Regions from separate parts of the Cytobacillus dafuensis genome, predicted to be linked through region 4. Evidence: riboswitches for the same ligand, from Rfam matches in the RefSeq annotation. Region 4 holds a riboswitch; each other region holds the start of a gene.
The links. Region 4 has a riboswitch for S-adenosylmethionine ahead of FSZ17_RS19335 (methionine ABC transporter ATP-binding protein). Riboswitches for the same ligand answer to the same signal wherever they lie in the genome.
Positions count from the first base shown of each region.

Region 1: another riboswitch for S-adenosylmethionine. It lies ahead of FSZ17_RS11820 (methionine biosynthesis PLP-dependent protein); the one in region 4 lies ahead of FSZ17_RS19335 (methionine ABC transporter ATP-binding protein).
Region 2: another riboswitch for S-adenosylmethionine. It lies ahead of FSZ17_RS21745 (homoserine dehydrogenase); the one in region 4 lies ahead of FSZ17_RS19335 (methionine ABC transporter ATP-binding protein).
Region 3: another riboswitch for S-adenosylmethionine. It lies ahead of metK (methionine adenosyltransferase); the one in region 4 lies ahead of FSZ17_RS19335 (methionine ABC transporter ATP-binding protein).

Region 1 covers NZ_CP042593.1:2,491,673-2,499,766, reverse strand. Annotated here, with positions in the region: gene FSZ17_RS11830 (bifunctional homocysteine S-methyltransferase/methylenetetrahydrofolate reductase) at 1-1,047, opposite strand, end outside; gene metC (cystathionine beta-lyase) at 1,325-2,491, opposite strand; gene FSZ17_RS11820 (methionine biosynthesis PLP-dependent protein) at 2,488-3,600, opposite strand; SAM riboswitch class I at 3,742-3,856, opposite strand; gene sucA (2-oxoglutarate dehydrogenase E1 component) at 4,224-7,067, shown strand; gene odhB (2-oxoglutarate dehydrogenase complex dihydrolipoyllysine-residue succinyltransferase) at 7,069-8,094, shown strand, end outside.
Region 2 covers NZ_CP042593.1:4,589,893-4,597,986, reverse strand. Annotated here, with positions in the region: gene FSZ17_RS21770 (DUF2922 domain-containing protein) at 1-41, opposite strand, end outside; gene FSZ17_RS21765 (DUF1659 domain-containing protein) at 113-331, opposite strand; gene FSZ17_RS21760 (hypothetical protein) at 549-785, opposite strand; gene FSZ17_RS21755 (helix-turn-helix domain-containing protein) at 834-1,718, opposite strand; gene FSZ17_RS21750 (L-cysteine desulfidase family protein) at 2,326-3,600, shown strand; gene FSZ17_RS21745 (homoserine dehydrogenase) at 4,096-5,301, opposite strand; SAM riboswitch class I at 5,413-5,520, opposite strand; gene FSZ17_RS21740 (competence protein ComK) at 5,597-6,160, opposite strand; gene FSZ17_RS21735 (sigma-70 family RNA polymerase sigma factor) at 6,497-6,985, shown strand; gene FSZ17_RS21730 (hypothetical protein) at 7,396-8,094, shown strand, end outside.
Region 3 covers NZ_CP042593.1:3,812,788-3,820,881, reverse strand. Annotated here, with positions in the region: gene FSZ17_RS18215 (alpha/beta hydrolase family protein) at 1-9, shown strand, start outside; gene FSZ17_RS18210 (RNA polymerase sigma factor) at 232-753, shown strand; gene FSZ17_RS18205 (hypothetical protein) at 734-1,687, shown strand; gene pckA (phosphoenolpyruvate carboxykinase (ATP)) at 1,743-3,329, opposite strand; gene FSZ17_RS18195 (thiol-disulfide oxidoreductase DCC family protein) at 3,531-3,905, shown strand; SAM riboswitch class I at 3,998-4,112, shown strand; gene metK (methionine adenosyltransferase) at 4,479-5,678, shown strand; gene asnB (asparagine synthase (glutamine-hydrolyzing)) at 6,163-8,052, shown strand.
Region 4 covers NZ_CP042593.1:4,038,125-4,046,218, reverse strand. Annotated here, with positions in the region: gene FSZ17_RS19345 (hypothetical protein) at 132-464, shown strand; SAM riboswitch class I at 674-776, shown strand; gene FSZ17_RS19340 (O-acetylhomoserine aminocarboxypropyltransferase/cysteine synthase family protein) at 893-2,215, shown strand; SAM riboswitch class I at 2,352-2,459, shown strand; gene FSZ17_RS19335 (methionine ABC transporter ATP-binding protein) at 2,612-3,637, shown strand; gene FSZ17_RS19330 (methionine ABC transporter permease) at 3,630-4,298, shown strand; gene FSZ17_RS19325 (MetQ/NlpA family ABC transporter substrate-binding protein) at 4,313-5,158, shown strand; gene FSZ17_RS19320 (YuzK family famiily protein) at 5,432-5,635, shown strand; gene sufC (Fe-S cluster assembly ATPase SufC) at 6,025-6,810, shown strand; gene sufD (Fe-S cluster assembly protein SufD) at 6,828-8,094, shown strand, end outside.

The sequences.
Region 1 (8,094 bases), 1.5 Mb from region 4:
TCCAATATTTTCTAACGCTTTAGCCCCTTCGAAAAATTTATCTGTATTTAGTTTTTTGGGTGGGTCAAGTTCGACGATAATGGATGCTCGTTCTTTAACTATATCCTGCAAAGGAGGATCTTCTCGTAAGGTTGCAGATGAATTTGAAATAATTATCTTTTTACTATTCTTTACCTTCTTTTCAGTAATAGGAGGGAGTCCCTTTAATTCTTTTGCAAATGCACGAATATGATCAGGAGTTGTTCCGCAGCATCCACCAAGAAGTCGTACACCTTGATTCCGAAAGTCCCTTGCAGATTGCCTGAAATATTCAGAATCTCCTTCATAGTGAAATTTGCCATCTGTATAAGCAGGTATACTCGCATTTGGATAAGAGGATAAATAAGCTTGCTTTGGAAGAGGAATCCCTTCTAAAGTCAACAGCATATGGTGTGGGCCGAGTCTGCAATTTAACCCAACTACATCAGCCCCTAACTTTTCTAGGCGAGAAAGTGCTTCAGAAATTGGTGTTTGATCTTGGAGAATTCCAACCTCATGAAGAGAAACTTGGGCAATAATCGGCAAATCCGTTTCTTTTCTTGTAATAGCTAAGACATGTTCAAGCTCTTCAAGATCATAATAGGTTTCTAGCAAGATACCGTCTACACCTTCTAGCAAAAGGCAATAAAGCTGTTCTCTAAAGCTTCTCTTTATTTCCTCAATTGAAACAGTATTTGGCCTTATTCCTCTAATTCCACCTATTGTTCCTACAACATACGCGTCTTTTTTTATTGCATTTCTAGCATTTCTAACCGCATAGGTGTTAATCTCTTTCACCTGTTCTTCTAGTCCATATCTTTGCAATTTTAAGTAATTAGCAGCGTAAGTGTTGGTTTGAATCAAATTCGCGCCCGCAAGAATGTATGCTTCATGAATTTGTTGGATTTGTTCAGCATGGGAGAGATTCAAATTTTCGAAACAACTATCCGTTCCATAAGAGTAAAGAAGAGTTCCCATTGCACCATCAGCTATTAAAATTTCATCTTTCATTCTTTCTAGGAAACTCATTTCCATCCTCCTTAGCAATACGTTTTAAATGTAATAGATAAAGTGAAACTTCAATCAGTGGGGGTTTTCCTTCATTCCCCACTGATTGTTAGTTGAACCAATCACGCTCAAAACGCCACGTCCTGTGGCTTTCGCCTGACTAGGACATCCTGTCCGTCGTCGGGCTTTTACGGGCTGTTGATCCCCCACTTAGAAATTTATTCTTAACTCAACTTCTTGAAGTGGGGGTCTTACAGCCCGTTAATCTGCGATCAATTGAAACTTCAAAAATGGAGTTTTACACCTCGTTAATCAGTGATAAAGAAGATGTAAAATCACTGATTAAGTCATCGGGATTTTCCAATCCGACGGATAGACGGAGAAGTCCATCCGTAATTCCTCTGCTATGTCTTTCCTTTATTGTCATTGATGCATGAGACATTTTTGCAGGGTAGGAGAGGATTGATTCAACTGCTCCTAAGCTTACGGCAAATACAGGAATTTTTATGTTTGAAACAAACTCTTTAGCTGCCTGTTCGTTTTCAAGTTCAAATGAAATGACTGCACCAGGGCCATAAGCCTGTCTCATTTGGATTTGAAATTGCGGATGATCGGCAATTCCAGGGTAATATACTCGTTTAATTACTGGATTTTTTTGTAAAAACGATGTAAGTTTCCTTGCTGATTTCATAGATTGATCCATTCTGACATGTAATGTTTTCAGTCCACGCAGAACGAGCCATGCATCCTGGACTCCTAAAATTGCACCAAAAGAATTTTGTAAAAACCCTAGTTTTTTCGCTAGTTCAGTATTCTTTACAACTGCTAAACCTGCTACGACATCACTATGACCAGATAAAAATTTCGTTGCACTATGCAGTACTAAATCTGCTCCTAAAGTAAGGGGCCTTTGCAGGGCAGGCGTTAAAAAAGTGTTATCAACAAATGTTAATGCCTCATGCTCTTTTGCAATCGAAGAAATTGCTTTAATATCAGTAACCTTTAAAAGGGGATTGGAAGGTGTTTCTACATAAAACACCTTCGTATTTGGACGAACAGCCCTCTTTACAGCCTCTAAATCGGTCATGTCAACAAATGTGTACTCAATTCCATATCGTGAAAGAACCTTCGTGACGAATCGGAATGTCCCGCCGTACACATCTTCCGTAATGATTACATGATCACCTTGTGATAATAGGAGGAAGGCAGTGGAGATGGCTGCCATCCCCGAGGAAAAAGCGAATCCATGTGTTCCTTCCTCTAACTCCGCAATAACAGATTCAAGTGCCTCACGTGTAGGATTTAAACTTCGGCCATAATCGTATTTGCCAAATGTATTGAAATCGCTCTGATGAAAGGTGGAGGCATGTTGTATGGCTACGCTAACCGCACCTGTTAATGGATCAAACTTATGCTGATTATGTAGAAGCTTTGTTTCAAATGAATAGTCATTTGCATCACTCATATCGCCACCCCCTCCATGACTTTGGCAAATGCAATTTCTAAATCATGAATAATATCTTCTGTATTTTCTATTCCTACTGAAAATCGTAATAATCGGTTACATACTCCAGTTTCAATTCTAATATCCTTTGGTATATCAGCATGAGTCTGGGTAGCAGGATAGGTAATAAAGCTCTCAGCTCCTCCAAGACTTTCAGCAAATGAAATAAGGTTAAGGCTTTGCAAAAATTGATTTATCCATTCTTCATTTTTGATCCGAAAAGATATCATTCCTCCACGTCCTGGGTAGAGGACATCCGTAACTGCATCATGACTTGATAAATAGTCTACAATTTTCTGTGCATTTCTTTCATGTCGCTCCATTCGGAGGGCAAGAGTTTTCATCCCTCTCATAAGCAACCAAGAATCGAAGGGACTAAGCACCGCACCTGTCGCATTGTGATAAAGTGTAAGCTGCTCACATAAATCCTTTCCCTTAGCAACAATCAAGCCCGCCAATACGTCATTATGTCCGCCTATGTATTTGGTTGCGCTGTGGATAACAATGTCTGCTCCTAATTTCAAAGGCTGTTGTAAAATAGGTGTATAAAAAGTGTTATCAACAATAAGTAATAAATTATGCTTTTTAGCGAACGAAGCTACTTCTGAAATATTCGTTTGCTCCATTAATGGATTTGTAGGCGTTTCAATGAATATCGCTTTTGTCTGAGAAGAAATTTCCTTAGTAAGAACCTCTTCAGAGAAAGTTCGAATATATTTGCACTGCAGCCCCCATTTTTTGAAGCCTTGTTCAAAGAGTCTATATGTACCACCATAAAGATCTTTTGACACGATAAATTCATCACCGGATTGAAAAAGTGAGAGGAGGGTATGTATAGCAGCCATTCCAGAGCTGCATGCAAAACCTTGATCACCTTCTTCAAGCTCCGCAATTGCTTTTTCCAATAAAGCCCTTGTCGGATTACCAGTACGGATATAATCGAATCCAGTTGACTGACCAATCCCTTCATGGCGATAGGCAGTTGAAAAATATACAGGAGGATTAACAGACCCTGTAGCCGTTTCACTTCGATTGCCGATTTGTGCAAGTATTGTATCAACCTTACGCATCATGAACACTCCTTAATCAAATGAGTATTTTTTGCATTGAATTTCACTTTAATAGGTTAGTAAACTTAGTTTTTTTATAGATAAAAAATAAAAAAAGCCCTCTTATAAGAAGAAGACTTTTCAAAAGAAACAGCGCCATTCTTCTTATCTTTCAAGTTTTAAAAAAACTTGCAGGAATTAGCACCTTTTCAATCATATGTGATTGATGGTTGCTGAGGCGTCACTGGGCCTTACCCTCGACCTCTCTTGATAAGAAATTCGTATTCAATTTTTTTAAACTTTACACTATTACATTCTGAAAAGTCAATCCCTTCTGATAACTATTTTTTCTATACGAATTATAGAGGCAAAAATTGTAAGCGAAGAAGAGATAAAAGTTTATTGTCTAAATATTGTAATTATTTTATCAGAATAAGTTTTTTGTTTTTACATATACGAGGGAAATTTACACTATATGTATGTTTAAAACCTTTGAATTAGTCACTTTATCGTGATAAAATTGCATTGGAAATTATTTATCCCTGAAAAATAATATTATTCTTTTAATTTACATTTTATAGTTTTTTTGGGAGAGGTTAATGAGGAAATAGGTTTTTTCCAATACAGTGATGGAGGTTTTTTTCATGAAAAAGCCATTGAATGGTGAGAGGCCTTTTGATGAAGGTTTTTATGGCCCGAACCTTGGCTATGTCATCGAGTTATATGAAAATTATTTACAAAATCCAGAATCAGTAGATCCAGATATGAGAGCCTATTTTGATACAACTGGTTCACCAATTGATGTAAAAGCGAGCTCTCCAAAAGCAGAAGCTAGCGTCTCATATACATCAGCTAATCAATTAGAAAAAACACTGGCTGTTATCCGTCTGGCAGATAATATTCGATCTTACGGTCACCGAGCTGCAGATATATATCCATTAAAGGATCATAAACCTGAAAAAAATCTTTTTGAGCTTTCTCAGTACGGTTTAACAGAGGAGGATCTTCATTCACTTCCTGCAGGTGTAATCTGTAAGGATGCGCCTATTCCTCTAAAAACTTGCTATGATGCAATTGAATATTTAAAAAGTGTATACATGGATACGATCGCTTATGAATTTCATCATGTATATGATGAAAACGAAAAAGACTGGCTTCGCAGAAAAGTTGAAACAAGCAGTCTAAAACCTAAATTAAAAACGGAAGAAAAAACGAAAGTACTTAAGAGACTTACTGAAGTAGAGGAATTTGAAAAATTCATTCACCGAACATTTGTAGGACAAAAGAGATTTTCCATTGAAGGTCTTGACACGTTAGTTCCTTTGCTTGATGAAATTGTTACTGAATCCGTTACGAATGGGACAAAGACAATCAATATTGGTATGGCTCACCGTGGACGTCTAAATGTCCTAGCCCATGTTCTTGGGAAGCCATATGAAATGATTTTTGCTGAATTTCAGCATGCACCAAATAAGGAGCTAGTTCCTTCAGAGGGTTCAATTGGCATTAGTTATGGATGGACAGGGGATGTAAAATACCATCTAGGTTTAGATAAAAAAATTATAGCTGAAAACACAACCATTGCCCGTCTAACGCTAGCGAATAATCCAAGTCATTTAGAATTTGTTGGCCCAGTTGTAGAAGGATATACACGTGCTGCTCAGGATAAGCGTTCAGAAAAAGGATATCCAGCAGTTGATTATCGTTCTGCACTTTCAATTATCATCCATGGAGATGCTGCATTTCCAGGTCAAGGAGTTGTGGCAGAAACTCTCAATCTTGGGCAGTTAACAGGCTATAATACTGGCGGCTCCATTCATATTATTTCGAACAATACGATTGGATTTACAACTGAATCACGTGACTCACGATCAACCAGGTATTCAAGTGACCTAGCAAAAGGGTATGAAATACCTATATTACATGTGAATGCAGATGATCCGGAAGCTTGTTTGGCAGCCGCAAGATTGGCATGTGAATATAGAGAAAAATTTCAAAAGGACTTCTTAATTGATCTTATCGGATACCGTCGTTTTGGTCATAATGAAATGGATGAGCCAATGACAACGAATCCTTTGATGTATAAAATTATCCATACCCATGCAACAGTCAAGGAACTTTATAGTCAAAAGCTAGTAAGTGAATCAGCAGTTACTAAGGAAGCCGTTGCACAATTGGAAGAAGACGTAATTGTTAAGCTAAAAGCTGCCTATGAAAAGGTTCCTGATAAGAAAATTGATATCGAATCAATGAATACGCCAGAAATAGTAGAAAAAGGTCTTCCAAACTTAAATACTGCTGTCCCTTTTGAAACTTTGAAAGAAATTAATCAAGATCTATTAGCGTTCCCAGAAAAATACATTATTTTCAATAAGCTTGAAAAAATATTGAAGAGAAGACTGGACGCATTAGATGGTGATGGGAAAATCGACTGGGGACATGCTGAAACATTGGCATTTGCCTCTATTCTAAAGGATGGAACACCGATTCGTTTGACAGGTCAGGATTCCGAGAGGGGAACTTTTGCCCATCGAAATATCGTTTTGCATGATAATGAAACTGGAAAATCATTTTCACCGCTTCATTTATTACCATCAGCGAAAGCATCATTTGCGATTCATAATAGCCCACTATCTGAAACTTCTGTTCTCGGATTTGAATACGGCTATAATGTTTTTGCACCTGAAACACTAGTGCTTTGGGAAGCGCAATTTGGAGATTTTGCCAACTCTACTCAAGTCATATTTGATCAGTTTATCGCTGCTGGACGTGCAAAATGGGGACAAAAATCTGGACTTGTTATGCTGCTGCCACATGGCTATGAAGGACAAGGACCAGAACATTCAAGTGCTCGATTAGAGAGATTTTTATCATTAGCTGCTGAAAATAACTGGACCGTCGCCAACTTAACATCATCTGCTCAATATTTTCATATTTTACGCAGACAGGCAGCCATTTTGAATCGTGAAGAGGTGCGACCACTAGTCATTATGTCGCCGAAAAGTTTATTACGTCATCCTCTTGTTTCTTCAAGTGGCCTTCAATTAAGTGAAGGAGAATTCCAGCCTGTACTCGAGCAGTCATTACTTGGTAAGGATGTTGAAAAAGTAACACGTATCGTCTTGGCAAGTGGAAAAATGGCCATTGATTTAGCAGATAGTCTAAAAAGTATTGAAAATAAAGAATGGTTCCATATATTAAGAGTAGAAGAAATTTATCCATTCCCGATGAATACCATTGAAGAAATATTTAACCGTTATCCAAACTTGAAAGAAATCGTATGGGTTCAGGAAGAACCAAAAAATATGGGTGCATGGTTCTTTGTAGAGCCGAGATTAAAAGCAATTACAAAAGATGGCGTTGAAGTAAATTATGTAGGAAGACGTCGCCGTTCTAGTCCTTCAGAGGGGGACCCGGTTATTCATAAGATAGAACAGGCCCGCATTATTGAAGAAGCATTAACTCGTAAACATGAAGGAGGAAAATAAGGTGGCTGAAATTAAAGTACCTGAGCTTGCAGAATCGATTACAGAAGGAACAATTGCACAATGGTTAAAGAAACCAGGTGAATTTGTTAATAAAGGTGATTATGTTGTTGAATTAGAGACAGATAAAGTTAATGTTGAAATTATCTCTGATTTTTCAGGAGTATTAAAAGAAGTTAGATTCCAAGAAGGAGATAATGTCAATGTAGGCGAAACGATCGCTGTAGTTGATGAAAACGGTGAAGCGACTGGAGCTTCTGCTCAAGCTGAACCAGTACAAGAAGAAAAAGCGCAAGCTCCTGATGAAACAGTGAAACAGCCTGAGCAAAACGCAGCACTTCAAGTAGAAAACAACGAAACACAACGCCCAATTGCTTCACCAGCTGCTAGAAAAATGGCTCGAGAAAAAGGTATTGATTTAACACAAATTCCAACCGTTGATCCGCTTGGAAGAGTTCGTGCCCAAGATGTATCTTCCTTTAACCCGCAGCAGAAATCGGTACCAGCACCAGCACCGAAAGCTGCAGTACTGCAAGAATCTGGTAAGCCAGTAGAGCGCATTCGTATGACGCGCCGCCGCCAAACAATCGCTAACCGTCTTGTTGAAGTTCAGCATACAGCTGCAATGCTTACTACTTTTAATGAGGTCGATATGACCAATGTCATGAATCTTCGCAAAAAGCGCAAGGATCAATTCTTTGAAGAAAACGATGTAAAATTAGGCTTTATGTCCTTTTTTACAAAAGCCGTTGTTGCAGCCTTAAAGAAAAACCCGCTACTTAATGCTGAGATTCAAGGTGACGAAATTATTTTGAAAAAGTATTATGATATTGGTGTTGCTGTCTCCACTAATGAAGGCCTTGTTGTCCCTGTTGTTCGAGATGCCGACCGCAAAAACTTTGCAGAAATTGAAAAAGATATTATGGATCTTGCAGGAAAAGCAAGAAATAACAAGCTATCTCTTCAAGACCTTCAAGGTGGTTCATTTACAATTACAAATGGCGGTACATTTGGATCGTTACTTTCTACA
Region 2 (8,094 bases), 550 kb from region 4:
CCCATATCTGTTAAAAACGTCAGCTCCAAAGATTTTGTCATCGATTTCATCCTCCTTTTATTTGATTTAATCTTTACTCATTGTTTGAGGCTAATCAGCTTTTAGCTTCAAATTAACCAACAATATCAAAGCTATCGTTCCTTACAACTGCTGCTAATGGGTCATTGCTAAGTGCTGCTATTGCCTGTGCCACTTGGTGAAGCTGATCAGCAGTAGCCGTATTCTTCACATTTCCGAAAGTTTTTGATTTGAAAATCGGTTCACCCTTTTCGTTTAAACCCGTTTCAAAGCTAAGACGAAGCTTCGTATCAAACATCCGCGCTTGTGCCATTCTGTTCACCTCCCTTCACTCCCTATATATAAAGAAAGGGAGGGAAAGGACAGGGGTGGGGGAAAAAACTTTGAGGAGTGCTTTCATAGAATAATCTTGTTTCACATGAGGGTTTACTTGAAGAGGAGCGGGGGATTTGCCGTTATATATGGCAAAAAATCGATAAGAAAATGCACAAAAAAAGCGGGTGACTATGTAATCACCCGCTTTTTATTAATTAATGTTGAGTAGGGTATCCTAATAATTCAACGCCATGCTGAGTAGGATATCCTTGTAATTCAACACCGTGCTGAGTAGGATATCCTTGTAATTCAACACCATGTTGAGTAGGGTATCCTTGTAATTCAACACCATGTTGAGTAGGGTATCCAGCTAAGTCAGTAGAATTTGAGCTAAATGCGCTCATACCAAGAATAGTTAGTGCTAGAGCCGTACCAGCTAGTAACTTTTTCATTTTTTCACCAACTTTCTCAAAATTTTATAATTTCTGTAATTTATTGTATCAAGAATTTAGTAGTTTTTCAATCTCTCCCTCTATAATCTTTTGAATTTTTGTTTTTCTTTCTAACTTTAAGAGGTGGAGGCACTCCTCTAAGTATTCTTTTCCTTTTTCAATTTCACCCATTTTGATGTTGTTTTCACCAATTTGATAATGAAATTCATTTAAAAGATAAAGTAATTCCTCATTAATACAAAGATTAAGCCCCTTATGGCAATAAGTAAGTGATTCTTTATATTCCCCTATTTCTGTTAATGCTTGTGATAACCCAAATAATATTCTTAATTTCCCTTTCATATTTTTGATGTATGGCAGCTTCTCTATGTTATTTAATGCTTCCAAAAAAATGGTAATTGCACTTCGGTAATTTTGTGTTTCATAAAAGATAATTCCGATACTAATCAATATCTCTATCTCCCTTTCTGAAAGGGAACTTCTTCTAGGATTCGTTATGGCTATTGCCTTGCTTAGGGTATCAAATGCTTTATCTGGATTTCCATCTAAATAAAATGCACAAATCCCTTGATTCCACATCAAATACTGCTTTAATGGTTTTTGATTGAATAGAGGATTGCTCTTCTCTTGCTGAACGATCGTGTTGATAGCTTCATAATTGCGTTCTCTTTTATATTTTTCAATGATTTGGATAACGGCATTTGGATAGCTAACCGTTGATTTTGATGCAATATCAAGGAAGTGTGTTAACTCCACCTCGAGCTTGATAGCAATTTTGTAAAGAACATCGAGAGTTGGATATGCTCTCTCTTTCTCAAAAGATATTAATTCTTCCTCTGTACAAATACCTTCTGCTAATTCTTCTACAGTCAAATTTTTAAACTGGCGAAAGGATTGAAGCATCTCACCGAATAAATATCCATCTAGTTTCATAATATCCCTCTTTTCAACTCTCTCTACAATGATATTATCACAAATAATTTATTTAGGTGAAATTGCATGAGTTTTCAAAAAACTACGATTTTAACGATATTTATTATTAATAAATTCGCATTATTTTTCGAATATCCTCTATAAAATCAAAAATTTTCTTAATTGAATCAGCCACACTTATTCATCATGCACATTGAGCAGTAGGTGTCCAATGTACGCAGGGCTTTACTCTACAGTTACTTCATCTACTATTATTATTTGATTGGAAGAATAATATATGAGGAGGTTTAATTGTACAAGCAATCCTACATTATTATGTAAAAGTAGAACAAGCTCCTCAGGCCTTTGGTGAATAATTCTTTGTATGAGTCTTATAATATAATCTGTTACAGATAACCTTCTTTGTTCAAAGAATTAGGTTCAACTCCTAATTCTATATGGCTAAGGAGGTTTTATTTTTGTGTAAAAAAATTTGTCGTCGGAAATGATCTTTTCATCAGTCCATTGAAATTGAAGTGAAAAAGAGATAATGTAAGTAAAGTAATTATCAAAATTATAAAAAAACAAAATGAGACTTATAAATAGATGGACGGCGGTGGAGAACCAAATGCAAAAGGACAAAATATTAACTATCTTAGAAAAAGAGTTAGTAGTGGCACTTGGCTGTACGGAGCCAGTAGCGATTGCGCTAGCAGCTGCGACAGCGAAGAGCTATGTGAGCGGAGTCATACAAGAAATTCAAGTAAAGGCAAGCGGGAATATTATTAAAAACGCAAAATCAGTCGGCATTCCTGGGATGACTGGTAAAGGCTTAGATTTCTCTGCTGCACTTGGAGCAGTTGCAGGCAACTCGGAGAAAAAACTAGAAGTGCTGCATGGTCTTACAAAGGAAGATGAGCTTTTAGCCTTTAAGTTGATTGAAGAGGGAAAGGTTAAAGCAAGTCAAGCGGATTCACCGAAAAGGCTTTATATTGAGGTGATCGTTCAGACGGACCAACAGAATGCGAAGGTTGTGATCTCTGATAATCATAGTAATATCACATTAATTGAAGTGGATGGCAAAGCTATTTTCCTCGGTGGATGCGAGAATATTGGCATTCAAACGGCTGAGGAAGATTTGGAGCAACTCACCATTGATGAAATTTATGAATGGGTTCTGCAGACAGATGTAAAGAATTTCGGCCTTGTTAAAAGAAGCATTGAGTTAAATCGTGTAATCGGAATGGAAGGACTTTCAGGCGATTACGGCTTAAATGTTGGAAAAACCATACAGGACAATGTGAAAAAGGGGATCTTATCAGATGATTTAGCAACGGCTGCTATGTCATTAGCTGCTGCTGGTTCAGATGCAAGAATGGCAGGCTCAACGCTGCCGGTTATGGCCAATACAGGAAGCGGCAATCAAGGAATAGCGGTCACCCTTCCTGTCGTCGCTGCGGCAGAGAAGCTCCAGGTGTCTGAAGAAAAAATGCTTCGTGCCGTCGCACTAAGCCACCTTGTCACGATTCATATTAAATCTAAATTTGGCCGTCTGTCAGCTTTATGTGGCGTCACGGCAGCGGGAATGGGGGCAAGTGCGGCTATTGTCTATTTGCTGGATGGTTCCCTTCAACAAGTAAAGGCAGCAGTTCAAAATACAATTGGCAATGTGTCCGGAATGATCTGTGATGGTGCGAAGGCTGGCTGTGCCATGAAGGTTTCAACCTGTTCAAACGTAGCAGTCCAATCGGCTTTACTGGCATTGAACCATAAAGAAATACAATCCACAGACGGATTTATTCACGATGACGTAGAAAAAAGCATCGAAGCCTTCTGCCAGCTAGGAAATGAAGGAACAAGGCAAACCGATGAATTGATCTTGAAATTAATGATGGAAAAATAGTTTCTTAAGAGAATATAGAGCAATGGAAAAGGCCATCACGATGAGTGTTGGCCTTTTATGCTATGTCGCACCTTGTTATTTTTGTTCGACATGGGCCGTCGCATAAATCGGTTTATAATTCAAATTAGGGGATAGCTCTCTTTGTAATGAAGCCAAGGAGAGGGGAAAATCCCACCTCCGTGTCCACATTGAGCCCGAAAGAAGCCAAGGAAAGAAGGAAATTCTGCCCCCGTGTCCACATTGAGCCCGAAAGAAGCCAAGGAAAGAAGAAAATCCCACCTCCGTGTCCACATTGAGCCCGAAAGAAGCCAAGGAAGAAGGAAATTCTGCCCCTGTGTCCACATTGACCTCGAAAGAAGCCAAGGAAAGGAGGAAATCCTGCCCCCGTGTCCACATTCGCTCATAATGAAGCCAAGAATAAGGAGAACCCACATAAATCCGTCTCTATAGCCCTGTAAAAAGAGAAAAAATCAAAATCAAGTTTTCAAAAAAAACCTAACTAACAACCAAGCCCTTATACACCACATCCCCAAGAATTTGATAGACATGAACATTCGGCAAATGAATCGCGTACACTGTTTCTTCAGGTGCTTTAACTAATAAAACATTTGGATGAATTCTTTCGATTACTTGAATAGGTGTGGGTAAGATGGAGGCATTCACATCCCCGCCGATTGCCCAAAAGGACACAGTGGATGCCTCATCTCCATCTGGCTTCTGTTCGGTAAATATAGGAGATACGCTTTTTCGATTAATATGAACTAAGTCCTCTAGAATGGCACTTGCGGTCGGAAACATTCCTGCACCCGGTCCTTGTAAGCTGATATTTCCAACAATATCGCCATCAATGGACACGGCATTTTGAACTCCTTCTACATGGTAAAATGGATGCTGTTCATTCACAAGCACTGGCTTAACGGCGCATTGAACACCATCAGCAGTTCGTTCTATCGAAGCTACATGCTTAAATCGGAATCCTAATGATGAAAAGATTTCAATCTGTTCAGGCGTAATTCCCCGAATACCTTCTCTAATCGACTCACCCCAGTTCGGCGATTCCCCAAATGCAAGCTCACTTAAGATCACGGCTTTGTAAAAGGCGTCATATCCCTCGACGTCATTGGTCGGATCAGCTTCTGCATAGCCTTTTTCCTGAGCGAGCTTTAAGGCTGACGAAAATGGTACGTTTTCTTCCCTCATCTTTGTCAAAATAAAATTAGAAGTTCCGTTAAGAATGCCTTGTACTTTTTTGATATTGTTGACATTAAGTAATTGTTTTAGCGTTTGGATGACAGGAATCCCACCGGCGACAGTTGCCTCAAAGCTGAGTGTAACGCCATGCTCGTTAGCTAACCGTTTTAATTGACTTCCATAATGGGCAAACATTTCTTTATTCGCCGTGATCACATGACAGCCCCGCTTAATGGCCCTCTGTAAATAGGAAAAGCACGGCTCTTTTCCAACAATCGCATCAATGACGATATCAAGCTTTTCCAATGAAAAAATCTTATCAAAATCATCTGTTAAAATAACATCATCATCTGGCGAGTGGTGCTTTTCTAAATTTTTTACGAGAATCGCAGAAATCTTCACTTCTTTTCCAAAAATAGCTTGAAGCTTTTTCTGATGGGATTGAACGGTCTGATACACACCCTTCCCAACAGTACCGTATCCTAATAAGGCAATATGAATAGCTGACATAACTCATTCCTCCTGTTTTTGTTTGAAAAATAAAAATGGAAAAACAAAAAACCCCCTCTGCATAGAAAGACAGAAGGGGAGGATGAATAACATTACAGTATCCGTTCCACCTTCTCATCTTCGGAATTGTGATCATTCCTCTGAAATTGGCACCGTGGCATATGGATGCTGGTTGCCGAGGCTTCACAGGGTCAGTCCCTCCACCTCTCTTGATAAGAAGATTTGCAATTATGAAATTATTTATTATCATATCTTTTTCATAGGGTCTCGTCAATACAAAAGTTGAAATGGATAACTAATCATCATCCCTCTTCATTTTGTCAAAATTATAATGGCCCTTTTCTTTTTTAATGACGACTGGCTCTTTTTTTGCTTCCAGAATCATGGTCATGGTGAGTCTGCCTCTATTGTGGGTGATTTTTCTGTATTGATGGGCAACCTGAAGTTTATTGTTAAAAGTGGTTAATGTTAAGTTGACTCGAATGATAACGCCATTACTTAATTCTACATCTGTCTTACTGCCATAGGGGAAGGTTTGTACAATATGATCGGGGTTAAACCAAATGTTGTCGTGCTTATCAGGAGAATTAATTGGGAACATACAAATGCCTAATGCTTGGTTCAGAACAATCGGGCACATACTGTTTTTTCGAAGAATTGATTTCGCGCCAATCGTAGCACCCTTGTAATCGAAGCCATTGAATTTTAATGTTTCATCAAGCAATTTGATTGGCGAACACTCGACTAGAAATGTCTTTCTCCCTTCCAATATCCTCGAACAAAGCTTCCCGTACTGATTGTACTCACCCTTAATCAATGATGTCTCCTGATTGACAAGATAATGCTTTAATAAATACATTTCCCTACACCTCATTTTTAAAATTTAATATGAAGTAGGACAAAAGATGTAGTTAATTTGATCTAAATCCATCATACCAGAAATATTTAAAGAAATATATTACAATTATGTGAACAATTGGAAAATTTAAATTTTGATTTAAATTGCACGTTTTTTTGCGAATTTCCCTTTTTTTTGATCTGTACAGAGAGATTTGAGGCAAATTTTGCGAAAATCGACCATGAAAAGGCGAATATTCACGTATTCGACTGTTAGCCTGGATTCCTCCGTCTCGGTTATGTTTAAGGCACCCGGGAATACAATAGCAAGCGCGCTCTACGAAAGGATTTTTTTAAAATGGAGGGCTTTGAGCAATTAGTAAAACAATACGGACCAATGATTCATAAAATCATGAACAGGCTGCATATTTACAAGAACAAGGATGAATTTTTCCAAATTGGGAGGATTGCTCTATGGGAGGCTAATGAACGATTCGATCCAGAAAAAGGAGAGTTTACTAGCTTTGCCTACGCCTATATTAAGGGCAGATTTTTGTCCGAGATGACGAGGCAAAATAAACACGATGAAAGAAGTGTATACGCTAAGGAGGAGTATTGGGAGGGAATCGAGGACAACTCTCTTGAACAGCCCTTCGAAGTGAAATTTCTTCTATCCTATTGCGAGGGGTTAACGGATAATCAGAAGAAATGGGTTTTGTACACTTGTATTTATCAATTAACAGTAAAGGAAATCGCCCTTAAGGAAGGTGTATCCGTATCGGCCGTCAAAGCATGGAGGAAGGGTGCAAAGGAGAAGCTGAAGGGAAGCTTAGAGATAAGGGATTAAGAAGCAGCCAGACAGATTCTTTCTAAACAAAAAAAGGCCACCTCATAATTGAGATGACAAATAGAGATTTGAAAGGCTATTGTACTTAAAAAAGTAAAATAGCTTGGGTTGAAACTAGAACTGCTTAATTCTATTAAAGCATAATGTTAATTTCCCTGTTTTCGCCGAAAATCGGGAAATTTTGAGGGAAACCCTATCTTTTCTCCTGTTTTCGCCAAAACTGATAGAGCAATATTACTTTAGTAATATTTTGGGGAAAAATTTCACTTTAATTTACGACTATTTACTTTTTTAGGTATATTTTTAATGGTAGAATAGGTATCCATTTTGGAATTGGCTGATAAACGATTGATTTTGGCCTACCAATCTATCAATCTTTCTATAACTGAAAAAGAAAAAGGAGGAAACCGATGAAACGAATTATAATAGAAACAGCCCCGGCAAATGTAAAGGTTAAGCTGGACAACCGCCCTATTAATCTACCATCTGAAATTCGACAACAACATCATTATTATTGGGAACAACAAATAGGAAAGAACCCCTCTCTACGAAACGGAGAAGTTTTTACAATAACGAAAGTAAACAAAGCACCTGACGAGCTTGAAGTAACTGTCGCAAAGACTGACTACAAACACTATCTATACACCCTCCACCATGAAGATTGCGCTTCTCCTTGTAAAGTCATCTATACATGTGCATCTGTCATCACAAGCGATCACCATATAGCCATTGGACGAATGAATAAATCAACCTCCACACCTGGACGCCTGCAATTCACAGGAGGTGGGCTAGATGAATCAGATCTAGTAGGATCCATTTTTGATTTAGAAAAAAATATCTGTAAAGAGATAAAGGAAGAGATGGGGTTGAATATTCATTCCTCATCCACACGCTCTTTCCTTCCTAAGTTCATTAAGCATAAAGGAACACATGGTTTTTGGGCAGTTATGTATGAGCTATCCGTCCATTGCACCGTTGAAGCACTGCACGCTCAATTCTTAAAGCATAACCAGCAATTAATAGACAACGGACAGGAGCCAGAATTCGATGAGCTTCTATTCATCCCACTAGAAAAAGCAGCCATAGAAGCCTATATTAAAAATGAGACA
Region 3 (8,094 bases), 230 kb from region 4:
AGTGATTAAAAAAGTAGTAATGGATAATAATCAGACAATGATTACATATCAGATAGAAAATATGATAATAATGCGCCTAAATATCTGTTTAGGTGCATTTAATTATAACTGAAATAATAGTCGTAATTTTCGAAAATAAACACCTCTTACATACCTCGAATCAAATTTTTCAAATATTGTAATTAAAACTTTTCTATTCCGTCTTATGTATAACAGAAAGGAGGAAAGAAAATGGAAGCTGGCCGGCAAATTGAACAATGGTTTTATCATTACGAAAAAGAGATAACAAGATACCTCGTTTACTATACGGGATCTAAAGATGTCGAAGATCTTGTGCAAGACACCTTTTTAAGAGCGTATCTATCCTATGAACGATTTAGATATGATTCTAATCCGAAAACATGGCTTATTTCAATCGCTCGAAATTCAGCAATTGATTACTATCGAAAAAGAACAGCATGGAAAAACCTAAAAGAAAAATTATTAAAGCAAAGTACCATAGATTCTATTCAAATAGATGAAAGCATCGTCCAAAAATCGGAATTGGTTCAATTATATAAAGCTATTAATCAATTAAAAGCAAATTACCGGGATGTCGTGCTTCTTCGGGGGATTGCGGAGCTTTCAGCAGCGGAGACAGCAGAGGTGCTTGGATGGACAACAAACAAAGTAAACGTGAACTTTTATCGCGCGACAAAAAAGCTAAATTTTCTTATGAAGGAGGCTGTGCAAGGTGACCCATCTTTCAGATAAACAGCTGCTAGAGAAAATGCGAAACTTCCCTGATTATGAATTAACGGGTGATCAGCGGGATAAAGTGATGATGGCAATTAGAGCGAATAAGGAAAATAATAAAAAAGTAAACTTTTATTGGAGAAAAGCTGGGGCTATCTGTGCCATACTTGCTATTTTGATTATTGCACCAATATTGCTTTTAGAAAATCTAAAAGGGGAAAAAGCCAATCAACCCGGGAATTTAATTCCTATGGCAGTCAGTGCTGTTCATTTTCCTTTAATAGATGAAAGCGGAAATCCAACTCGTGCAGAATATAACTTTGGCATACCTAATAAAGTCAGTATCTTAAGCCCTCCCGAATGGGTTGCAGAGGATTATAGGGGTGTAGGCAAATTATTGATCTTTTTATGGGGGGAAAAGGAAAATCTTTTAAATAAAAAATTACAAATCATAGGCATTCATACTGATACAGGCCTTGAGCTTGAAATGACAAATAATCTTATATTGAGTTCAAGTCCATATGATGCCACGGCACATGCTGTAACAAGTTTTAAGGTTTTTCCTCATTCAGGCAACTGGAATTTAAAATTCATGCTTGAAGGAAAGGAATATGCAACGTTTTCGATTTATGTAAAAGAGCCCTATGTACAAGTTGGAGATTCGACGCTCTTAATATCACAAGAAGATTTGCAAATTGGACATTACAAAGATGTCTCTCTAGATATTACTGGCTCTAATCTGCCTGAACAAATTGAAGTGGAGTCATTTAATCTTGAGGATAAAAAGAAAGAGGTTTTTATTTTCAAAGATAAAATGGATTTTATTAGAGCAGATACAATGCAAAATGGATCAATGTATACAGGTGAATTAACCTTAAGGAAAAGCGGAAAATATCGGTTGAAGATATTAGATCATTCAGCCATTGTTGAGGTTAAAAAAGCGGAACCATAATGTAAAAAAAACGAAAAGGGTGCCCAATCGGACACCCTTTTTCAATCATAAAATATTAAGCAACCGGTCCGCCCTTTTCTTCAATTTCAGCAGGGACGTTTGCGAATTTCTTAAAGTTTTCACGGAACTTAGAAGCTAATTCTTTTGCCTTTGCTTCATAAGCAGATTGATCTGCCCATGTTTTGTTTGGTTGAAGCACTTCATCAGGTACACCAGGTACATGTAGAGGAATGTTTAATCCAAAGATTTCATCTTTAACTGTCTCTACATTATTTAGTTCGCCTTCTAAAGCAGATTGTATCATAGCACGAGTGTAAGGAAGCTTCATGCGGTTACCAACACCGTATTCGCCGCCAGTCCAGCCTGTATTCACTAAGAATACTTTTGCGTTATGCTCGTCGATTTTCTTACCAAGCATTTCTGCATACTCAGTTGCAGGAAGCGGTAGGAATGGTGAACCAAAGCAAGTTGAGAATGTTGCTTGTGGTGAAGTAATTCCACGCTCTGTACCAGCTAGCTTAGATGTATAGCCGCTTAAGAAATGGTACATTGCTTGCTCTTTCGATAATTTTGCAATTGGAGGCAATACTCCGAATGCATCAGCTGTTAAGAATACAATTGTATTAGGATGACCGGCGATGCTAGGGTCAACAATATTATCAATCGCTTGAAGCGGATATGCCGCACGCGTATTTTCTGTAAGTGTGTTATCATCATAATCGGCTACACGAGACTCAGAATTAATAACCACATTTTCTAGTACTGAACCAAAACGGATGGCATCAAAAATTTGTGGTTCTTTCTCACGAGTTAAGTTAATGCACTTCGCATAGCAGCCGCCTTCGATATTAAATACACCATTTGGTGACCAGCCATGCTCATCATCACCAATTAAGCGGCGATTTGGATCAGCTGATAAAGTTGTTTTACCAGTTCCAGAAAGACCGAAGAATAAAGCAACATCACCTTCAAGTCCTACATTGGATGAACAGTGCATTGGTAAAATACCATTTTGCGGAAGTAAATAGTTCATAACGGAGAAGATGGATTTCTTAATTTCTCCAGCATATTCTGTTCCGCCAATTAGTACTGTACGGCGTTCGAATGATACAATAATAAATGTTTCAGAAGCAGTACCATCAACTGCTGGATCTGCTTTAAAGTTTGGAGCAGAAATAACAGTAAACTCTGCGTGATGATCTAATAATTCTTCATCTGTTGGACGAATGAACATTTGGTGTGCAAATAGGTTATGCCATGCATACTCATTAATAACTTGAATTGGAAGGCGATGTTTTTTATCAGCACCTGCAAATCCTTTGAAGACAAACACTTCATCTTTATCTTGTAAGTAGTTTAATACCTTCTCATAAAGGTTAGAAAAAACTTCTTCTGAAATGGGTTGATTTACACTGCCCCAATCCACTTTATCTTTCGTAGACGCTTCTTCTACAATGTATTTATCTTTAGGGGAACGACCTGTATATTTTCCGGTAGTTGCACAAACAGCACCGGTTGATGTAAGTGAGCCTTCTTTACGATTTAATACCTTTTCCGCAAGCTGAGGAACGGATAGTTGTACCTGAACATTATTTCCTTTTAATAAAGCGTTTAACTTATTCGGAATGCTAACAGAATTCATCTGATAAATACCTTCCTTTATACAGTATTATTTTGATAGTGATTTCAATTATAAATAGTATAACACATTAAGATGATTAGTCTATACTATTCATGAATTTTTTTCTCTTGCACAGTATTAATATCTTTTTTGAAGAAAACATTAAATTAGGATAAATGTGTTAAACTTTAAAGTATTAATGTTGAAATTAGGAATGATTACATGAAAACGATAGCATTGTACGATAAAACATGCTCCTTATGCAAGGAAACGAAACGAATTTTTAAAAAATTTGATTGGCTTCATAAGGTTGACTGGGTTTCGTTGCAGGAATACGAAAAAAGAGATCAGGCCATCCCGTTTGATTATAACAGTTTACGTACAGAACTTCATATAATTACTTCTGGTAGAAAAGTTCTTACTGGTTTTTATGCTGTAAGGTATTTGCTCACGATTTTTCCTGCTACGGTGGTTATTGGAGCTATTCTGTATATCCCAGGAATGTCGATTTTAGGAACTTTTATCTATAAATGGATAGCAAAGAATAGACATAAAATTCTTAGGAAAAATTGTGATAATGGCAGTTGTTCATTATAATGCGCATCTATTTGAAAAAACACCAAATGAACGTAAGAATTTTATTGACATTTTTTCATTATTTCCTTATGATTTAACCTTGAACGGATACTCTCTTATCCCGAGCTGGCGGAGGGACAGGCCCAATGAAGCCCAGCAACCTGCTAATGTTCTTTAATAGCAAAGGTGCTAACCTGACGCAAGGATTGATTCCTTGAACGATAAGAGTGAAAGGCGCGAATCGATTTGCTTCAACCTTTTCACATGGATGGAAAGGTTTTTTATTTTGCATTTTGATGGAAGGCACTTAAAAAGCGCTTAATAAAAACTCCAAATTTATTTCATACTATTTAGGGAATGAGTTCCGTATCAAACTGAGTTTGCTTATGATGATAATAAAAGTTCAAAAAGGAGAACAAAAAGAGCCGAGAAGTTCGAGGAGCGATAGTCGCGAGGACCGGAGTGTATGAAATTAATACATGAGGACCGGAGAGACAGAGCGACGAAGAAATTCGACAGCTATTTTTCCCGGACTTTTTTGAATATCCTCAAAAAGCAATCTCGATTATTTTATATATAAGGAGGAATATCAGAATGTCAACAAAACGTCGTTTGTTCACTTCTGAATCAGTTACTGAAGGTCATCCGGATAAAATTTGTGACCAAATTTCTGATGCAATTTTAGATGCAATTTTAGCGAAGGATGCGAATGCTCGTGTTGCTGCAGAAACGTCTGTGACAACTGGACTTGTATTAGTTGCAGGTGAAATTACTACATCTACATATGTAGATATTCCAAAAATTGTACGTGAAACAGTAAAAGAAATCGGTTATACTCGTGCAAAATACGGCTTTGATTCAGAAACTTGTGCGGTTTTAACTTCTATTGATGAGCAATCAGCAGATATTGCAATGGGAGTGGACCAAGCTTTAGAAGCTCGTGAAGGTAAAATGAGTGATGAAGAAATCGAAGCAATTGGCGCTGGAGACCAAGGTTTAATGTTCGGATATGCTTGTAATGAAACAAAAGAGCTTATGCCACTTCCTATTTCTCTAGCACATAAATTATCACGTCGCTTGACAGAAGTACGTAAAGAGGAGATTCTTCCTTATCTTCGTCCTGACGGAAAAACTCAAGTAACGGTTGAATATGATGAAAATAACAAGCCTGTTCGTATTGATACAATCGTTATTTCTACTCAGCACCACCCTGAAATTAGCTTAGAGCAAATTCAGCGAAATCTTAAAGAGCATGTCATTAACCCAGTTGTTCCACAAGAACTAATTGATGAGAATACAAAATACTTCATTAACCCAACAGGCCGTTTCGTTATTGGCGGACCTCAAGGGGATGCTGGCTTAACTGGCCGCAAAATCATCGTTGACACTTACGGCGGTTACGCTCGTCATGGCGGTGGCGCATTCTCTGGTAAGGATCCTACAAAGGTTGACCGTTCTGCTGCTTATGCTGCCCGCTACGTTGCGAAAAATATCGTAGCAGCTGGTCTAGCTGATAAAGTTGAAGTTCAGCTTGCCTACGCTATTGGTGTTGCACAGCCGGTATCTATTTCTGTCGATACTTTCGGAACAGGCAAAGTAGAAGAGGATGTACTTGTTGACCTAGTTCGCAAAAACTTCGATCTTCGCCCAGCTGGTATCATTAATATGCTTAACTTACGCCGTCCGATTTATAAGCAAACTGCTGCTTACGGTCATTTCGGACGCACAGATATTGATCTTCCTTGGGAACGTACAGATAAAGCAGATGCATTACGTGCAGAAGCTTTGAAATAATAAGAAAAAAGCGGGAGTTACATACAAAATGTAACTTCCGCTTTTTTTTATTCGTCTTATGATTGAAAGCATTTGAATAGATGATTAGGAAAAAACACTGCTCAATTCCTCACAAAGTTCCCGCTATTACATTCACCTTTAATTAACCAAAGAATCCAACCATGACACCATTCATCTTCAAAAATCTATTATAAAAATACATAAAAAAAGTCTGTGTTAAAGCTGAGTATTGAAAATGCTATTTTGTTGTTGATTGTAGCGGAAGGCGTGAGCTCCTCGAAAATGCTAACGCATTTCCTTCGTGCGGTGATTATTCAAAGCTTATTCAATGTCCTGTGGGAAATGCGTGTCCAGGGGTGACCCCGCAGGAGCGTTAGCGACGAGGAGGCTCCCCGACCGCCCGCGGAAAGCGAACGCCTGCAGCGGAAATCAACAAGGAAGTTTAACATAGACTAAAAAAAGAATTAGAATGGGTGAAAAAAGAATGTGTGGCTTTATTGGATATGTACAGGATCAGGGTCAAGGCGATACGGATAAACAGCTGCTTTTTCAAATGAATAATCTCATGATTCATCGCGGACCTGATGAGGCAGGCTATTATTTCGATGAATATGTTCAATTCGGGTTTAGGCGATTAAGTATTATTGATATTGAACATGGGCAACAGCCTCTTTCATATGAGAACGAACGCTATTGGATTATTTATAATGGGGAAATTTATAATTATGTAGAATTGCGAAAAGAGTTAACAGAAAATGGGCTAACATTTATAACTAGTTCTGACACAGAGGTCATTATCGCTTTATATAGCTTAATAAAAGAAAAAACAGTGGAAAAGCTGAGAGGAATGTTTGCATTTGTTATCTGGGATAAGCAAGAGAAAATTCTGTTTGGGGCGAGAGATCCATTCGGAATAAAACCATTTTTCTATCACGAAAGCGAGAAGGTTACCTTCTTTGCTTCTGAAAAGAAAAGCATTTTAGCTGAGCTTCGTAATGATGTGTTGAATGAGTGCTCCTTGCAGCACTACTTAACCTATCAATTCGTTCCAGAGCCGGATACTATGACGAATGGGATAAAAAAGCTTGAACCAGGTTATTATTTTACGAAGAGAATCGGCTCTCCAATGGAACTGAATCGTTATTGGAAAGCTGTTTTTCAGCCTGTACAGAAACAAGAATCGGCTTTTATACATGAAATAAGAGCTGTTTTATTTGACTCGGTAAAATTGCACATGCGAGGTGATGTCCCGATCGGATCCTTTCTTTCAGGTGGCATCGATTCCACTATTATTGCTTCGATCGCAAAAGAATATCATCCAAATATAAAAACTTTTTCTGTTGGATTTGAGCGAAATGGGTTCAGTGAGGTGGATGTCGCTAAGGGAACTGCAGATTGGCTTGGAATTGATAATATCAGCATTAATATTACACCTGAAGAGTTTATGAATGAGCTGCCAAACATTATGTGGCATATGGATGATCCCCTTGCAGATCCGGCTTGTGTCCCGCTTTATTTTGTTGCGAAGGAAGCAAAGAAGCATGTAAAGGTAGTTTTATCTGGCGAAGGAGCTGACGAATTATTCGGCGGCTATAATATATATCATGAAGTGCACTCTCTAAAGATTTTTAATTATTTTCCTATCTTAATAAAAAAATTCTTGAGTGCCATCACAAAAATGCTGCCTGATGGAATGAAAGGAAAAAGTTTTATTGAGCGTGGGGTTACACCTATAGAGGATAGATATATTGGAAACGCAAAAATATTTTCAGAATTAGAGAAATGCAAGTTCTACAAGCGGTATAAGAAAAGCATACATTTCACCAGCATTACGTCCCCTTATTATAAAGAAAGCCTTAAATATGATGCAATTAACCGAATGCAGTATATTGATATCCATACGTGGATGCGGGGAGATATTTTATTAAAAGCAGATAAAATGACAATGGCTCATTCCCTTGAGCTTAGGGTGCCTTTTTTAGATAAAGCAGTATTTGACCTTGCCTCTCAAATACCAAGCAGTCTTAAAGTTGCGAAAGGTACAACTAAATATATTTTACGAAAAGCGATGGCAGGGATTGTTCCAGATCACGTCTTACATCGAAAAAAACTTGGATTCCCTGTCCCAATTCGATATTGGCTAAAAGATGAAATGTATGATTGGGCAAAACAAACAATTCGCGAAAGTAACACAGATCATTTGTTTATAAAAGATCATTTATATAAGCTGCTTGATGACCACTGCTGTGACAAGGTAGATAATAGCAGGAAAATTTGGACGGTGTTAATGTTTATGGTGTGGTACACAGTTTTTATTGAAAAAGATTATTCAAGAGAATTGGAAACCATATTATTAAATGAAGCTAATCATTAAGAATATTCTTTTTAAAGTTTTTCCATGATGGAAATGGGATAA
Region 4 (8,094 bases):
GGCATTGTCTTTTTTTGCTCTGGGGTTGTCGAATGAAAAATGGAGGAGTGATTTCCTTCGATGTAGAAGTATAGAATATGAATATTGATTACTTCTAATAAAGTAAGCTTGTAACAAACTGAGGTGTAAAAATGGTTGAATTAGCAACGGCATTTATAGAAGAGGTAAAATCAAATGGACATATAAATCAATTGCTAAGGGGCAATGCTTTTTCAATCTGTATTAAGTCTGAGATTGAAGAGATACCCTTACTCTTTCGTGATGGTGAAATTACCGTACACTTTCCCGATCCTGATCAAATCTATGATGCAATCATTACAGGACCAAAAGAAAGGATTTATTCGATATTAACAGGACAAGAGAAATTAAGAGATGCGATCACTGGAAGTGGAATCACTGTTAAAGCTACATTTCGAAAAGTACTATTTTTAGAATCACTCTTTTTCTTATGTAAGGTTCGTTAGAAAATATGGTTTTAAAAAAGGTATACCTCCATAAGAAAGGCTTCGACAGTATATTCATCGCACGACTAAAAGTGAGAGCATATGCTATTTATGAGGTTGAATGAGGCGCTTGTGCTTTTTTATCAGAAATTTCAAAATTAATATTGACTGCTTATTGTTCGTATGTTAGTATCTCTTTAATAACTTAAGTGAGTAAGTAAAACTGAATATTCTTATCAAGAGAGGTGGAGGGACTGGCCCTACGAAGCCCGGCAACCGGTACATTACACGGTGCTAATTCCAGCAGAGCATTCATGCTCTGGAAGATAAGAAGAGATGATACCAACCCTCTTCTTGTGAAGAGGGTTTTTTCAACTCTTCTTTTAAGTAGTAAAAGCAGCATAAGCAAAAAAATGATTCAATGCACGAAAAGAAAAGGAGAGATAAATATGACAGAGAAGCAAAAAAACTATCGATTAGAAACACTTGGCGTACATGGCGGTCTGCAGCCAGACCCTGTAACTGGTGCAAGAGCTGTTCCGATTTACCAGAATAATGCTTACCAATTTAAAAACACAGAGCATGCAGCCAATCTATTTGGATTGAAGGAGCCTGGTTATATCTATACTCGTATTCACAATCCAACCGTGACTGTATTTGAGGAAAGGGTTGCATTATTAGAGGGTGGAGTTGGTGCATTAGCGGTAGCCAGTGGTATGGCTGCTATTACATTAGCCATTCTAAATATTGCTCAAGCTGGGGATGAAGTTGTTGCAGCATCAAATCTTTATGGTGGGACGTATAATCTTTTTGCTGTTACACTACCTAAGTACGGCATCCAAGTAAAATTTGTTGACCCAGAAAATCCTGAAAACTTTCGAAAAGCGATTAATGAGAAAACAAAAGCTGTTTTTGCAGAAACAATTGGAAATCCAAGTCTTAAAGTATTAGATATTGAAAAAGTAGCAGAAATAGCACATGAGAATGGTGTACCATTGATTGTTGATAATACTTTTGCAACGCCATATTTATGCAGACCAATTGAACATGGCGCAGATATAGTGATTCATTCTGCTACGAAATGGCTGTTGGGAAATGGAACAGCATTAGGAGGAATCATTGTAGACGGGGGGAAATTTAATTGGAATTCGCCTAAGTTCCCTGGGTTTACAGAGCCTGATCCAAGCTATCATAATCTAGTCTACAGTGAAGCGCTTGGTCCTGTTGCTTATATTATAAAAGCGAGAGTTCAGCTTCTTAGAGATTTAGGGCCTGCATTAAGTCCACAAAATGCATTCCAATTCACACTTGGTCTCGAAACCCTGCATGTAAGAATGAAAGAGCATATTGCCAATACAAAGAAAGTGGTTGAATATTTAGAAGCGCATCCAGCCGTTAATTGGGTCCTATATCCAGGAAGTGATAATCATCCAGATAAAGCATTAGCAGATAAATATTTACCAAAGGGAGCAGGATCTGTTGTCGTATTTGGTATTGCAGGTGGAAGAGAAGCGGGAGCAAAGTTCATTAATAATCTTGAACTTTGGGCGCATGTGGCTAATGTAGGGGATGCTAAAAGCTTAGTAATTCACCCTGCCAGCACGACACATCAGCAATTAGATTCTGAAGGGTTAAAAGCAGCTGGCGTTTCAGAAGACTTAGTTCGACTATCAATTGGAATCGAAAACGCCGATGATCTAATAGAAGATTTAGAACAGGCAATTGAGGCCGCAACTGGTACAGTATCGTTCATAACAACTACATCGTTATAGATAGATAATTTGTGATAAAAGGAATGTAAATTCCAAAAAATTACCGTTGACCCCTCTTCATATCCGTGATACGATATCATTCATAAATGAGAAATGCTTAATTAATGTACAGTGTTAATTGAATATAGATGCTATGCTCTTATCAAGAGAGGTGGAGGGATGTGCCCGATGAAACCCGGCAACCGTCATTTAATGAAATGGTGCCAATTCACACAAAGCTATTTATAGCTTTGGGAGATGAGAGAAAGGATATGATTACCCATGCCTTTCTGCTCATGTCAGAAGGGCATTTTCTTTTTTAAAGAATAAGTACTTATATTCTAAAGGTAAAATACAAAAGTAAAGTTTAATTTCTCATTACCATGAAAAATGGGTTATGAAGAGGGTGAAGCATAAATGATTTCAATCAAAAATGTACAGAAAATTTTTCCTTCTAAGCAGGGCCAAGTAAAGGCAGTCGATGAAGTTAATTTAGACATTAATGAAGGTGAAATATTTGGAATTATCGGCTATAGCGGGGCTGGAAAAAGTACATTAATTCGGATGTTGAATGGACTTGAAATCCCATCAAGTGGGAACGTCGTTGTTGCTAATAATGAAGTATCACTTATAAAGGGAAAAAGCTTAAGAAAAGCTCGCCAGGAAATAAGCATGATCTTCCAGCATTTTAATTTACTTTGGTCACGGACAGTACGTGAGAATATCGCCTTTCCCCTTGAAATTGCTGGTGTGCCGAAAGGGGAAAGATTAAAACGTGTCGATGAATTAATAAAGCTTGTTGGCCTCGAAGGAAGAGAGGATGCCTATCCGTCGCAGCTAAGCGGAGGTCAAAAACAAAGAGTCGGGATTGCAAGAGCATTGGCAAACAATCCAAAAGTATTATTATGTGATGAAGCCACATCGGCATTAGACCCTGAAACGACGAATGCCATCCTTGAATTATTAGTCGATATCAATAAACGATTAGGGTTAACGATTGTCCTTATTACTCATGAGATGCATGTAATCCGCAAGATATGTCATAGAGTTGCGGTAATGGAAAACGGGAAGATTGTTGAAATGGGTCCAGTAATGGAAGTGTTTAAAAACCCTAAAGCACAAATTACTAAGCGCTTCGTCCATCAAGTGACAGAATCTGAGGAAACGAAGGAAACAATACAACAAATTCTTGAATCTTATCCACATGGTCAAATCGTCCAATTGAGCTTTGTCGGCGAAGCAGTTGAACAGCCGCTTATGACCAATCTTATTCGGGATTTCAATATTACAGTAAATATTCTTCATGGGAATATTTCTCATACACAAACTGGTTCATTTGGAACATTGTTTATCCATTTAGATGGTGATGATTCTGAGATTACAAGGGCGATTGATTTCATCCATTCCAAGCAAGTAGGCGTGGAGGTGATTTCGAATGATTAATAGCTGGTTTCCAAATGTTAATTGGGAAAAGATGTGGGAAGCAACAACTGAAACACTTTATATGACAAGCATTTCGGTTATTGCAACATTTATTCTTGGCATCATTTTAGGATTATTATTGTTTTTAACTTCTAAAGGGAATATTTGGGAGAATAACGTCATTAACAAAGTAATAAGTGCTTTTGTTAACATCTTTAGGTCCATTCCCTTCTTAATCTTAATTGTCCTTTTAATTCCTTTTACGATGTTCTTACTAGGAACAATGATAGGAGAAGATGCGGCTCTGCCTGCATTAATTATCGGGGCGGCGCCATTCTATGCACGGATGGTAGAAATCGGATTGAGGGAAATTGATAAAGGTGTAATTGAAGCGGCAAAATCAATGGGGGCAAAGACAAGTACGATTATCTTTAAAGTACTTTTACCTGAATCGATGCCTGCGCTTATTTCAGGGATTACAGTAACAGCAATTGCTTTAGTCGGTTATACAGCTATGGCTGGTGTGATTGGGGCAGGCGGCCTAGGGAATCTCGCCTATCTCGAAGGGTTTCAAAGAACTAGAAATGATGTAACTCTTATGGCGACGATCATCATTCTTATTATTGTATTTATTATTCAATTTATTGGCGATTTTATTACAAATAAATTAGATAAACGATAAGGAGTGTTAGTGGGATGAAGAAGAAATGGCTATTATTCGTATTAACTTTTACAGTAGCACTAGTTCTTGCAGCATGCGGAACAAAAGAGGAAAATAATGGTGGCAGTGCAAGTGATTCAGGTAAAGAAGATACAACATTAAAAGTTGGTGCTTCCAATGTGCCACATGCTGAAATTCTTGAAGAAGCAAAACCATTATTAAAAGAAAAAGGCATTGATTTAGAAATTATCCCATTTCAAGATTATGTTCTTCCAAACAAAGCGTTAGAATCAAAAGAATTAGATGCAAACTTTTTTCAACATATTCCATATCTGGAACTTCAAATCAAGGAAAATGGATATGATTTCGTTAATGCAGGATCCATTCATATTGAGCCAATGGGTGTGTACTCTAAAAAATATAAAAGCTTAAGCGAATTACCGGATGGGGCACATATTATTATTAGTAACTCTGTAGCTGACCATGGTCGTGTATTAGCAATTCTAGAAGCTGAAGGTCTTATCAAGTTAAAAGAAGGTGTAGATAAATCAGCTGCAACTTTAGAGGATATTGCTGAAAATCCAAAAAATATTAAATTTGATACTGAATATGAGCCATCGTTATTACCGCAAATATATAATAACAATGAGGGCGATGCGGTTGTCATTAACTCAAACTATGCTATTGATGCGGGTCTGAATCCATTAAAAGATTCAATTGCTATTGAAGGAAGTGAGTCACCTTACGTTAATATTGTTGCCGTTCGTAAAGGTGATGAAAATAGTGAAAAGATCAAAGCTTTAATAGAAGTACTACACTCTGAAGATATAAAAAACTTTATTCTTGATAAATATAAAGGTGCAGTTGTTCCTGCATTCTAATTTAATGAAAACTCGCCAATAGGCGAGTTTTTTTAAATTTTAGGCATTGTTTAATAACGCTTACCATACAGGAATTATTGCATCAATTTATTTCTTAAAAAAATTTTTATACTTTCTTTCTTACGAATTCTCACAATATTTAAAGCATAATAAAGATGTAAGCGTTTTAATCAGTTTTCATCCACTTATTATGATGTTTTTTTTCCTATTTTCACCTTTGTAATTCATTTCAGTTCGGTGTAAAATCTTAACGTAAAAAAAAAATCCGAACTGATGAAAGGATTGGTTTTTATCAACCAGCTGCAATTAAATTACACACACGATATGGAAAAAGCTATGCGTGGATCCCATGGTGTTGGGTATGCATTGTATAGTCAAAAACACGAAGTAAGAATGAAAGTAGAAAAAAAGCGTCAAGAAGACTATATAAAAAGCAAGCAGATGGTTGCTGATTTCGAGAGAAAAATTCACTCATAAAAAATGAACCTATAATATAAGGAAGAAAAGGGGACTCAGCTAAGTGCTGATCTCCTTTTTTTCAACTAATAAGAAAATTAAAGATTATTAACGTACTAAAGTAAAGTGTGTATTTAAAATATCTGTTTCTTGATAATTCCCTCTTCATACATGATATTAATGGGCAAGGTTAAAATAAATAAGGTGAATTTTATGGGGTTTAATAATCAAAAAAAACTATAAATACATATACCTCTAGTTTCCACTACGAATGACTTGTTAAATAAGTGAAAGAGAGTTGCTAACACTTTTAATTTGTTATAAGATTGTAATGAGAATAAAATGAGAATAGAGGGTTGCGGCTAACTGCCGTAAGATAAAATCTTCTTTTATTGATGGAGGGTATAGTAATGGCAGGTTCAAAATTATCAATTAATGATCTTCATGTTGAAATTGAAGGCAAAGAAATATTAAAAGGTGTTAACCTAGAAATAAAAGGTGGAGAAATCCATGCAATCATGGGACCAAACGGTACAGGTAAATCAACACTTTCATCTTCAATTATGGGTCATCCTAAATATGAAGTAACTAAAGGAAGCGTTACCCTTGATGGTGACGATGTACTGGAAATGGAAGTTGACGAGCGTGCACGTGCAGGTCTATTCCTAGCTATGCAATATCCAAGTGAAATTAGCGGGGTAACAAATGCAGACTTTTTACGTTCAGCGATCAATAGCCGCCAAGAGGAAGGCAATGAGATCTCATTAATGAAGTTTATCCGTAAAATGGACAGCAAAATGGATTTCCTTGAGATGGATCAGGATATGGCACAACGTTATTTAAATGAAGGATTCTCAGGTGGAGAGAAAAAGCGTAATGAAATTCTGCAGCTTATGATGCTTGAACCTAAGATTGCGATTCTTGATGAAATCGATTCGGGTCTTGATATCGATGCATTAAAGGTTGTTTCCAAAGGAATCAATGAAATGCGTGGTGAAGATTTTGGATGCTTAATCATCACTCACTACCAACGTCTTCTAAACTACATCACTCCTGACTTTGTACATGTTATGATGCAAGGACGTATTGTAAAATCAGGCGGCCCTGAGCTTGCACAGCGTCTTGAGTCAGAAGGTTATGACTGGATTAAGAAAGAGCTAGGTATTGAAGACGAAACAGTTGGTCAAGAAGCGTAATTGTTAGGGGGATCATTATGTCAACAGAAACAAAATTACCATTTGACAAGGAATATATTCGTTCCTTTTCAAAAGATATGGGTGAACCGGCTTGGTTGACAGAGTTTCGTTTACAAGCTCTTGAAATCTCTGAAAACTTGCCGATGCCTAAGCCTGATAAAACAAATATCAAAAATTGGAACTTAACACAGTTCAATCAGCATATTGTAGCCAGTGAGGATTTCTCATCATTAAATGAGCTTCCTGAAGAAGTTAAAACATTAATCAATCTTGAGGCTACTGAACAGAATTTATATATTCAGCGCAATAACAGACCAACTTATTTAGCAGTTTCTAAAGAGCTTCAGGAAAATGGAGTTATTTTCACTGATATCTTTACTGCTGCTAGAGAGCACAGCGATTTACTCCAAAAGTATTTTATGACTAGAGGAGTAAAAGCAGATGAACATAAGTTAACGGCATTACATGCTGCTTTAGTAAATGGTGGAGCTTTCTTATATATTCCAAAAAATGTAGAAGTTAGCGAGCCAATTCAAGCTATCTATCTTCATGATAATCAAAACGCAACTCTTTTCAATCATGTGATTGTCGTTGCTGAAGATAATAGTTCAGTCACATACGTAGAGAACTATGTTTCAACAATGGATTCTGCGAACGGAGTTTTTAATATTGTAACGGAAGTATTAGCAGGTCCAGGTTCAAAAGTCCAATATGGAGCAGTTGATACGCTTGCTAAAGGTCTTACTGGTTATGTAAATCGCCGGGGTATTGCTGACAGAGATGCTCGTATTGAATGGGCTCTAGGCTTAATGAACAATAGCAACACGATTTATGAAAATGTGACAAACCTAATGGGTGACGGATCATTTGGAGATTCGAAAACGGTTGTTGTTGGAAATGGCGAGCAAACACAAAATTTCACAACTAGTATTGTACATTTTGGTAAGAGCTCAGAAGGCTATATCCTTAAGCATGGAGTAGTAAAAGACTCAGCAACTTCTATCTTTAACGGAATTGGGAAGATTGAGCATGGGGCATCTAAGTCTAATGCAGAACAAGAATCTCGCGTTCTAATTTTGAATGAAAAAGCACGCGGAGATGCAAATCCAATTCTATTAATTGATGAAGACGATGTGACAGCAGGCCATGCTGCTTCAGTAGGGCGTGTTGATCCGCTTCAACTTTATTATTTAATGAGCCGCGGTATTCCAAAGACAGAAGCAGAGCGACTAGTTATCCACGGTTTCTTAGCACCTGTTGTAAATGCACTTCCAATTGAAGGTG